Regions from separate parts of the Neobacillus sp. GCM10027624 genome, predicted to be linked through region 3. Evidence: riboswitches for the same ligand, from Rfam matches in the RefSeq annotation. Region 3 holds a riboswitch; each other region holds the start of a gene.
The links. A riboswitch is a leader RNA that binds a small molecule or an ion and turns the genes downstream of it on or off. The one in region 3 is predicted to bind thiamine pyrophosphate.

Region 1: it holds a riboswitch for thiamine pyrophosphate, as region 3 does, so the genes downstream of both, ACFQZ9_RS09535 (uracil-xanthine permease family protein) here and thiC (phosphomethylpyrimidine synthase ThiC) in region 3, are expected to answer to the same signal.
Region 2: it holds a riboswitch for thiamine pyrophosphate, as region 3 does, so the genes downstream of both, ACFQZ9_RS04020 (thiamine phosphate synthase) here and thiC (phosphomethylpyrimidine synthase ThiC) in region 3, are expected to answer to the same signal.

What each region holds. Positions count from the first base shown of each region.
Region 1 is NZ_JBHTHD010000003.1:898,776-902,055, forward strand. It holds gene ACFQZ9_RS09520 (ATP:cob(I)alamin adenosyltransferase) at 1-448, shown strand, start outside; gene ACFQZ9_RS09525 (ECF transporter S component) at 438-938, shown strand; gene ACFQZ9_RS09530 (ATP-binding protein) at 935-1,654, shown strand; TPP riboswitch at 1,709-1,819, shown strand; gene ACFQZ9_RS09535 (uracil-xanthine permease family protein) at 1,894-3,228, shown strand; gene ACFQZ9_RS09540 (long-chain-fatty-acid--protein ligase) at 3,197-3,280, shown strand, end outside.
Region 2 is NZ_JBHTHD010000002.1:797,025-800,304, forward strand. It holds gene ACFQZ9_RS04010 (hypothetical protein) at 1-951, opposite strand, end outside; gene ACFQZ9_RS04015 (GNAT family N-acetyltransferase) at 1,107-1,592, opposite strand; TPP riboswitch at 1,827-1,935, shown strand; gene ACFQZ9_RS04020 (thiamine phosphate synthase) at 1,952-2,668, shown strand; gene thiO (glycine oxidase ThiO) at 2,643-3,280, shown strand, end outside.
Region 3 is NZ_JBHTHD010000002.1:198,585-201,864, reverse strand. It holds gene ACFQZ9_RS01020 (transglycosylase domain-containing protein) at 1-957, shown strand, start outside; gene ACFQZ9_RS01015 (hypothetical protein) at 1,098-1,436, shown strand; TPP riboswitch at 1,560-1,672, shown strand; gene thiC (phosphomethylpyrimidine synthase ThiC) at 1,813-3,280, shown strand, end outside.

The DNA.
Region 1 (3,280 bases), on a different contig from region 3:
GCTTGATCCGGTCCTTTTCGCAGATGTACTAGCCGACCTTGAAACCATTCAGCACGAATTATTCGATTGTGGCGGAGACCTAGCAAATGTTTCAGAAAAACGTGAAATAAAACTGCATAAAGAGTCGATCGATTATTTGGAAAAGAAAATCGATGAGTATATTGAAGAGGCTCCTGAATTAGAAAGGTTTATTTTACCAGGAGGTACAAAACCGGCTGCCTCGATTCATATTGCGAGGACCGTAACAAGGAGAGCAGAACGCTTGGTGGTAAAATTGATAAAAGCTGACTCAAATGCTCCTGAACTTGCACTGCAATACTTAAACCGTCTATCAGACTATTTCTTTGCCTTAGCAAGGGTAATTAATTATCGCCTGAATGTAAAAGATGTGGAGTATGTAAGGAGTGCAAAAGTGTTCAGAGGTGGGAAGCGGTCGGATGAAAAATAGATTGAAGGGAAAAATGCTAAGCTGGCTTGCGCTTTTCACCGCATTATCTGTAGTGGGGGCTTCCATCAAAATTCCAGCAGTCGTTGGAAGTGTCGCCTTGGATGTGTTCCCAGCACTTCTAGCAGCTGTATTAATCGGGGCTCGACCAGGAGCGATTGTCGCTGCATTTGGCCATTTATTATCTGCCCTATTTGGCGGTTTTCCACTAGGACCAATGCATATTTTAATTGCCGGTGAAATGGCAGTGCTTGTTTGGATTTTCGGGGGTTTGTATAAAAATAAGAGAATCATAGCCAGTGCTCTTTTTGTTTTAGGAAACGCATTTGCCGCACCGCTTCCCTTTATTTTTTTAATGAGTATGGGTTTCTACGTGACACTTGTCCCATCATTATTAATTGGTTCAATGATCAATGTGATAATAGGGTTACTGTTGATTCCGAGACTTTCAGGTCTTTTTAAAACTGCAGGACAGAAAGAAGAACTTAAATGATGAGAGACAGTGTGACCATACCTTTAAACGAAGAGGAATCACTTATCATTTCAAGCGATAATAGCGGTGGGATTGGGATGAAGGAGGGAGACCTGGTTAAAGTATCCTATGAAACGGTTGCCTATTATTCCTTTCGTGTTGCCGCCATGGAATGCATTGCAGGTGGTGGAAAGCCTATTTCTGTGGTACTTCACAATTTTTGCGGCAATGAACCGTGGAAGGAACTCGTCAAAGGTGTTCAAAAGGGAGTAAAGGAACTTGGTTTAAACGAAGTTTCCGTTACGGGAAGTACAGAAAGTAATTTTTCCTTAAAACAATCTGCTGTCGGGATTATCGTAATTGGAAAAAAGGGAGCAGATACAGTAATGGAAGTATCGCCTTCAGACTCTTTAAGAGTTGCGGTTATTGGGATGCCCCTTGTTGGCAATGAGGTGGTGGAGCAATCGGATAGCGTGGTACCATTGGCACTTTTCCAAGAAATATGCACACTAAAAGATGTGGTTGTTTTACCAGTGGGCTCAAAAGGAATCTTATATGAGATGAATCAACTATTTTCAAATATGGTTATAGAAAAAGTAAATCTACTAACGGATGTAGATGTTTTTAAATCATCAGGTCCTTCCACTTGCTTTATTGCCGTTTATTCTGTAGGCCTTGAAGAAAAAATTAAGAGTGCATCTGGTGATTATTTCCACCAGGTGCGTTTAGAATTTTAAAATATTTTGGTTGCTATTCACTTTAATTAGGTATAGGATAAAATTATTAAATTCATAGACTACTAGGGGTGCCCGGATTCGAGGCTGAGAGAAAAACAATTTGTTTTTTAACCCTTTGGACCTGATCTGGATCGTACCAGCGTAGGAAAGTAGTGGAAAAATTAATTTTTTCTATTGCCAATTAAGTCAGGTCCTATTATGGATCTGGCTTTTTTATTTTTTATAAAGGGGAGTACAGCATGAATGAGAACGAAAGTATTGTAATAGGGGTGGAGGAAAAATTACCGCCAGTTAAAAGTTTTTTATATGGATTGCAGCATGTCTTTGTTTCAAATGTCTGGCTGGATCCAATTTTTGTCGCAGCAATGATTGGATTGCCGCTGTCCTTATCAGCTAATATTGTCAACGCCATTTTTATCTCTGCAGGACTGGTAACCTTGATACAAGCAACGAAGCTTGTCAGATTGCCAATTGTTCAAGGACCGTCCGCAGCCTTTGACTCCATCATGATTTCAGCAGGTAAAGCAAATGCGCTTGCGGCTGCAAGTGGCAGTATCTTTTTAAGTGCAATAATTGTTCTTCTTTTATCCATTACCGGTGTAATTGGAAAACTAAAGGCTCTATTTACACCAGTTATTTCCGGAACCGTTATTTTTATCGTCGGAATTTCCTTATCAAGCTTTACGTTATATGAATTTTTAGGCGGAACACCGGGAATGGACAGCTTTGCAAGCTCGAGCACGCTAGTCATGTCCATCCCAACTGCCTTGGTGGTTATTGTATTATCTCTTTTCGGGCGCGGCATATGGAAGTCATTCTCTTTCCTTATTGCCCTGATTGTTGGCGACTTGATTGCCATTTGTATTGGAAAAACAAACTTTTCAATTATTAGTGAAAAAGGCTGGTTTGGCATGCCTCATTTTCTTCCTTATGGAGAATTCACCTTCCATTGGAGTTGGTTTTTGACGTTTTTTGTCGCTTATATTGTAGCGATTATTGAAGCAATGGGTGTTTATCAGGCATCCGCGGAAATGCTTGATATTGATTTAGACCGAAAAAGAATCCGGAACGGTTTTGCAGGTGAGTCTGCCGGTTCACTTATTTCCTCATTAATCGGAGGATTTCCTACTACCGCATATGCACAAAACGTTGGACTGTTAAGATTAACAGGTATAGGGTCACGAAAACCGGTGATCGTTGCTGGGGTAATTTTCTTAGTACTGGGCTTTGTCCCAAAAGCCGGTGCCATTCTAGCATTGACACCGGATGCCGTTGTCGGCGGGATCTTTTTACCTGCCGCAGCCAGCCTAGTTTTTACCGGAATTTCGATTTTGGCTAAAGTGGATAAAAACGAAACAAATTACATGATTATCGGATTATCCATCCTATTAGCGATTAGTCTGCCGACGTATTTTAAAGATGTAAAAGGAACAGTTGGAACGTTCCTCTCCAATAGCATTTTTATTGGTGCGTTTTTCTCTATCATTCTACAGGTTTTATTCGTTAATTTACCAAAATTGTTTAGAAAAGAGGCAGTAAAAAATGAGAGTGGAGTCACAACAGATCACCTGTGAAATCATAGATTTTATTCATCAGTTTCCAGAAGGGCTTCCTCCTGAAGCTGAG
Region 2 (3,280 bases), 600 kb from region 3:
AATCAGCAACCCCTGATCACGAAGCTTCGAGACGATGTTAGAGCGAAAATTATGTGGGTTCAACTCGATATTGCGTATAGCATTGAGATTATTTAATATTTCCTGTGTGTAAACATATTCATCTGGATTTTCTTTCAGATTAAATAGTAAAAACTTTAAAAAATCAATGCGAAGTTTTTCATCCTCATCGTCACTTTTTCGATACTTATCAATGTATTGATAAGCTAAGTTGACTGCCTGTTTGATGATTACCTCGTCATTCTTAATGTCAGCAGAGTCTACCTTGTAATCATAGAGAAAATTCCGATAGTCATGGGGCCATAAATTGATTCGGACAATTTGAGGTTTGATGATTTTATAAAATGTTTGATAATATTTTGAAAGATTTCGGTCATACCCTATTGCCAGTGTTCGTGCAATCCATTCTGACAATTTGACAAGAATATCTGATTTCGTGTTATTGAATCCGAAGCTTGAATAATTAAATAGGTCAGGTATACATTCTTGTTTTACATAATTGATATACGCCTTCATAAACTCTTTCGGTTCCTGGTCGTCCGAAATAATATCAAGCTTTTCAAATGTATTCGATAAATCTTCGAGGACCTTGCGTGTTAAATATTTTATAAACGTATTTTTGTAGGTGACTCCACTGTTGTCTCTTATTTTCTGCTTATCGATCACATATGCATATATTTTAAAAGGTAATTCCTTCATTTCATTCAAAATTTGCAGCATAAGATCTGGTTGATTTTTTATGTAACTAAAATGGTTGTCTTCTTTTTGAATATATTTTTTCCATATCCTTTCAATTTCCCCTTCTAACCCTTCTTTATCGGAATCTTTTACTAGAATAGCCGTAATGATAAAGTGGGTTGAGACGTCACTGTTGTCAAAATCAAAACCATAATCACCATACTCATTGAAAAATGCATATTGGATATCGTACAACTTTCCCACCTCAATTGTCGATTAATTATTATCTAAATAGTTCGACAAATGGAAAGCAAACCCTCTAAAAGTTACTTTTTTCCTTAAACAAATAAAGAAAATTCGGGTGGTGCCAGGCACCACCCGAATTTTCTTGTTTCACATAGTCCACGGGATTATAAATTTTTAACCATGTTATACCACGTAACTCCGGCATGCTGGGAGTCCGAGGTTCCTAGGTTTCGGTATCCATGATTTAGATAGAAGACAATTAGTTCTTCTTTACAGGTAAGGGTGATTGTTTCGCGATTTTTTTCTTTTGCAGCTTTTTCAATATGAGCAAGGAGTGCCGCTGCCACCCCACGTGTTTGAAAATGTGGTGTTACCGCTATCCCAAGGATACTTTGATGGCCCCCCGTTTCTGGGTTTACCTTTAGATCCTTAAATAAGTCATCCGTAATGAAGGGGGTTTTAATAACCGGTCCATTAACAAAACCAATGACCACCCCATTTTCTTCCGCAACAAAAAAACTATCAGGGATCACTTTAATCCTCATTTCAAATGCTTCCTTTGTTGCCGCCTCTTCTTGAGGAAAACAAAGCTGTTCAATGATTACAATATCAGATAAGTCCTGCTCTTTTACGTTTCGAATATTCAACATGCCTAATCTTCCCTCCATCATCAATCTATTTAAGTTTAACACATGGAAGATAATATTTTCTTAAGAATGTCGAAAAATTGAAAAGTATTTATACAAGATTAAGAAATTAGAAATGATAAATATAAAAATCTAGTAAAATAAAACATTATTAAAAGTTGACAAAATGATTTGACATATCTGACCAGCGTGTTAATATAATAATTGCAGGAAAACATTACAAATGAATAAATAAAGCTATTCCGCTAGAGGTGCCTTTTTAAAGGGCTGAGATTGAAGTGCTACTTCGGGACTCTATGAACCTGATCTGGTTAAAACCAGCGTAGGGAAGTGGAAAATAGGATATTTGAGTAACCAAAAAATTGTTTATTTCAAATTTTCAAAAACCACTTCCTTACAAATCGGAAGTGGTTTTTTTCATTTCAACGGAATCTTCTAAAGGGGTGACTTATATTTCAAAGGAATTCCATCTTATTTCAAATGGTCAAATGCCAATTGAGCAGTTTGCTGAAATTGTCACAGATATCCAGCCATACATAACTGCGATTCACCTGCGAGAAAAAATAATAACAGCCAGAGAACTTTTTGATGCAGTCGAATTTTTAACAAAGAAAAACATCCCTTTGTCAAAAATAATCCTTAATGATCGGGTGGATGTGGCCTCAGTGACAGGAGTAGCGGGAGTTCAATTAGCTTATCACAGTTTAGATGCAGGCATTGTAAAAGATAATTTCCAACAACTTCGGGTAGGAAGCTCCATCCACTCTTTTGAGGATGGACTAAAGGCGATAAGGGATCATGCCGATTACGTGCTGTTCGGACATGTCTACCCTTCTCATTCAAAACCTGGAAAAATCCCTAAAGGTCTTGAGGAATTAAAAAAGGTATCTCAATTAAACATCCCGGTTATTGCAATTGGCGGTATCAGACCAGAAAATACTTATCAAGTTCTTCAGGCAGGTGCAACCGGTATTGCGGTTATATCGGGAGTGTTAGATGCAAAGGATCCAGTAGCAGCGGTAAAGTCTTACGCAAATGAACTAAAAAATGGAGATGAATCAATTGTGTCATTCATATGATGTTGCCATCATCGGCGGCGGAATTAACGGTGCTTCCATCGCCTATCAACTTTCCAAACTGGGTAAAAAAGTCATTATTTTAGAAAAAGAACGATTAGCTTGCCAGGCTTCGAGTGCGGCCGCGGGGATGCTGGCAGCCCAAGCGGAAATTGAACAAGAAGGTCCCCTCTTCCATCTGGCAATAAAAAGTCAGGCTATGTTTCCAGAACTTTCAAACGAGTTATTCGGGCTTACAGGAGTCGATATTGAGTTCGTCCAAAAAGGCATGTTAAGAGTCGCAGAAACAGATGAAATTGCAACCGAATTGAAAAAACAGGTCATTTTTCAAAATAATTGGGATTCCAAAATCCAGTGGCTCGACTCATTGGATATAAGAGAAATGGAACCAGCTATTTCACCGAGTGTTGCCGGCGGGATGTATCTCCCAAATGACGGGCATGTTCAACCGGGAAAATTAACTCAAGGCTTTGCAAAAGCCGCTATCCACTATGGAGCAGAAATTCATGAAAATACCGAGGTCCTCTCTTTTCTTTTTGAAAACGGGAAGGTCAAAGGGGTTAAAACAACAAATGGTCTCATACATAGTGAACAAGTGATTGTGGCGACCGGTGC
Region 3 (3,280 bases):
GCGATTGAATATTTGAATTGGTCGACACACCATATGTTAAATGACCAACCGACAACCTATTCCACTGGCCAACAGATTCAAAACTGGGATCGTCGCTACCATGGGATGCTATCAATGCGGACAGCATTGGAATGGTCTTATAATATTCCTGCCCTGCTCACGCTTCGCGAGGTCGGTATGGACCGGGCAAAAGACTTTGCAAAACAGCTAGGGATTACTTTTGATCACAACCAAATTTATGAGTCCTATGCCATTGGCGGAAATACCGTCAGCCCATTGGAAATGGCTGGGGCATACAGTGCTTTTGCCAATCAAGGCACATACAACAAGCCGCATTTTGTACAAAAAGTCGTGTTTCCGAACGGTAAAGTCGTGAGCTTTAAACCGAAACCAAAACAGGTTATGCATGATTACACTGCCTATATGATTACCGATATGCTGCGGGATGTTGTGGACTCTGGGACAGGTAAAGCAGCAAATGTACCTTGGCTGGATATTGCCGGAAAAACGGGAACGACTAATTTTGATGAACGGACTAGTCTTCAATATGGCTATCCATTGGGTGGTGTAGCCAAGGACAGTTGGTTTACGGGATATACCCCACAATATACGATGTCTGTTTGGACGGGATATGTGAAGAATGGCACGGGTAACTATTTACCAGGAGATACAACACATATTGCGCAAATCATGTTTAGTAAAATGATGCAGAAATTTGGCACGGACAGTACAACCTTCCAGCAGCCGAATGATGTGTATCAAATGGGAAATGATCTTTATATTCGCGGTGCAGCCGAGGTTCCACCCCCACCTAAGCCTGTGGTGCAACAAAAAAAGACTCAAAAGATCGTGGAAAAGCAACAAAAAGCTATCGAGAAAAAAATAGAGAAAGCACCTGGTAAACAAAAAAACCAAGAGAAAAAGCAAAAAGGACACGGAAAAAATAATAACCATTAAGTTCTGTAATGACTGCATGAAATTCAATTTCAGCAGTCTTTTTTTACTACAACTGGAATAATGAAAAAAAGTGAATAAACCAAAACTTCAAAGTTAACTCTATATACTAACGGTCAAATTGACGGTATGAGGTGTTTTCTTTGCAAGATTGGTGGATTTATCAACATTTTATTAATACGATGTGGTTTATCTTGTTCCTTATTTCCTTACCTGTAGCACTGGGACTTTTCATCTTCTATTCCTACTTAAAAAATAATAAACAAAATGGTAATCAGGAAAATAATCAAAATAACCAAAACCAACAGCAAGATCAGAATCAAAGTAAGCAGAGTAATCAAGAAAACCAAAACAATCAGCAATCAGATAATCAAGAAAACCAAAACAATCAGCAATCAGATAATCAAGAAAATCGAAACAATCAGCATGCCAACAATCAAGGAAATCAAACAAGTGAAACGAAACAAGAACAACCGACTTGAAGAAAAATAGAAAAAATCTAGTTCTATTTACTTATTTCAATAAAAAATAGAGAGAAAGGCTTTTATTATCTAAAAACTTATGTTAATTTGTAAAGGTAAGTTTCATATTGTATATTGTTTCCAATGCTCTACTAGGGGGGTCCGATAGCTCGGACTGAGAGAAGAATGCGTTAATTCTTTGACCCTTCGAACCTGATCTGGATGATACCAGCGTAGGGAAGTAGTTATGAAGGCGTCAATTCTTACAACGCGCCACTACTTTTTGACGATTTAATCAGGTTCTGTGTAAACAGAACCTTTTTTTATTGTCATTCATTCTCCGTAATGAACGATGCTGTATCTTCCAGATTTGGATAACATTAAAGGAGGAAGTTACATGCAAACGGAAATGAACATTGAATTAAAATCACAATTTACAGGAAGTAAGAAAGTATATCAAAGGGGATCCAGGCCGGATATCCAGGTTCCAATGAGGGAAATTAGCCTAAACCGAACTGTCACTACTTTTGGTGAAGAAGAGAATGCTCCACTACGAGTTTATGATACAAGCGGTCCCTATACAGATGCGAATTATGATATCGATATTCGCAAAGGGCTTCCCGCTTTACGTCGAAAGTGGATTCTCGAAAGGGAAGATGTGGAGGCGTATGAAGGTAGAGAGATTAAACCTAAGGATAACGGCTACCTTGATGGGGATGAACGCGCAAACCTTGAATGGTTCCCAAATTTAAATAAGACACCTTTAAGAGCAAAGTCTGGAAAAAATGTTACACAAATGCATTATGCCAAAAAAGGTTTGATAACTCCCGAGATGGAATTTATTGCGATTCGTGAAAACTTAGATCCGGAATTTGTTCGAGATGAGGTAGCCCAAGGCCGAGCCATTATTCCTGCTAACATCAACCATCCTGAAAGTGAACCGATGATTATTGGTCGGAATTTTCATGTAAAAATCAATGCCAACATCGGAAATTCGGCCGTCACTTCCTCCATAGAGCAGGAGGTTGAAAAAATGACATGGGCCACACGCTGGGGTGCGGATACCATCATGGATTTATCAACGGGAAAAAACATACATACAACAAGAGAGTGGATCATCCGTAACTCACCTGTTCCAATTGGCACCGTTCCGATTTATCAAGCATTAGAAAAAGTAAATGGAATCGCTGAGAATTTAACGTGGGAAGTGTACCGTGATACATTAATCGAACAGGCGGAGCAAGGTGTAGATTATTTTACAATTCACGCCGGTGTGCTATTGCGCTATGTTCCAATGACGGCGAAACGGACAACAGGAATCGTATCACGAGGCGGATCCATTATGGCCCAATGGTGCTTAGCTCACCATCAGGAAAGTTTCTTATATACTCATTTTGAAGATATTTGTGAAATTCTGAAACAATATGATATTTCTGTTTCACTCGGAGATGGACTACGTCCGGGAAGTATCGCGGATGCCAATGATGAAGCACAATTTGCCGAGCTTGAAACACTTGGGGAATTAACAGAAATAGCATGGAAGCATGATGTCCAAGTAATGATTGAAGGTCCTGGCCATGTGCCAATGCACAAGATTAAAGAGAATATGGATAAGCAATTAGAAATTTGTAAGGAAGCTCCTTTTTATACATTAGGGCCGTTAACCACAGATATTGCGCCTGGATATGATCATATTACTTCTGCAATTGGTGCGGCTATGATCGGCTGGTTTGGGACGGCGATGCTTTGCTACGTTACTCCAAAAGAACATCTCGGCTTACCAAATAAGGAGGATGTGCGTGAAGGGGTTATTACGTATAAAATTGCTGCACATGCTGCCGATTTGGCGAAGGGCCATCCAGGAG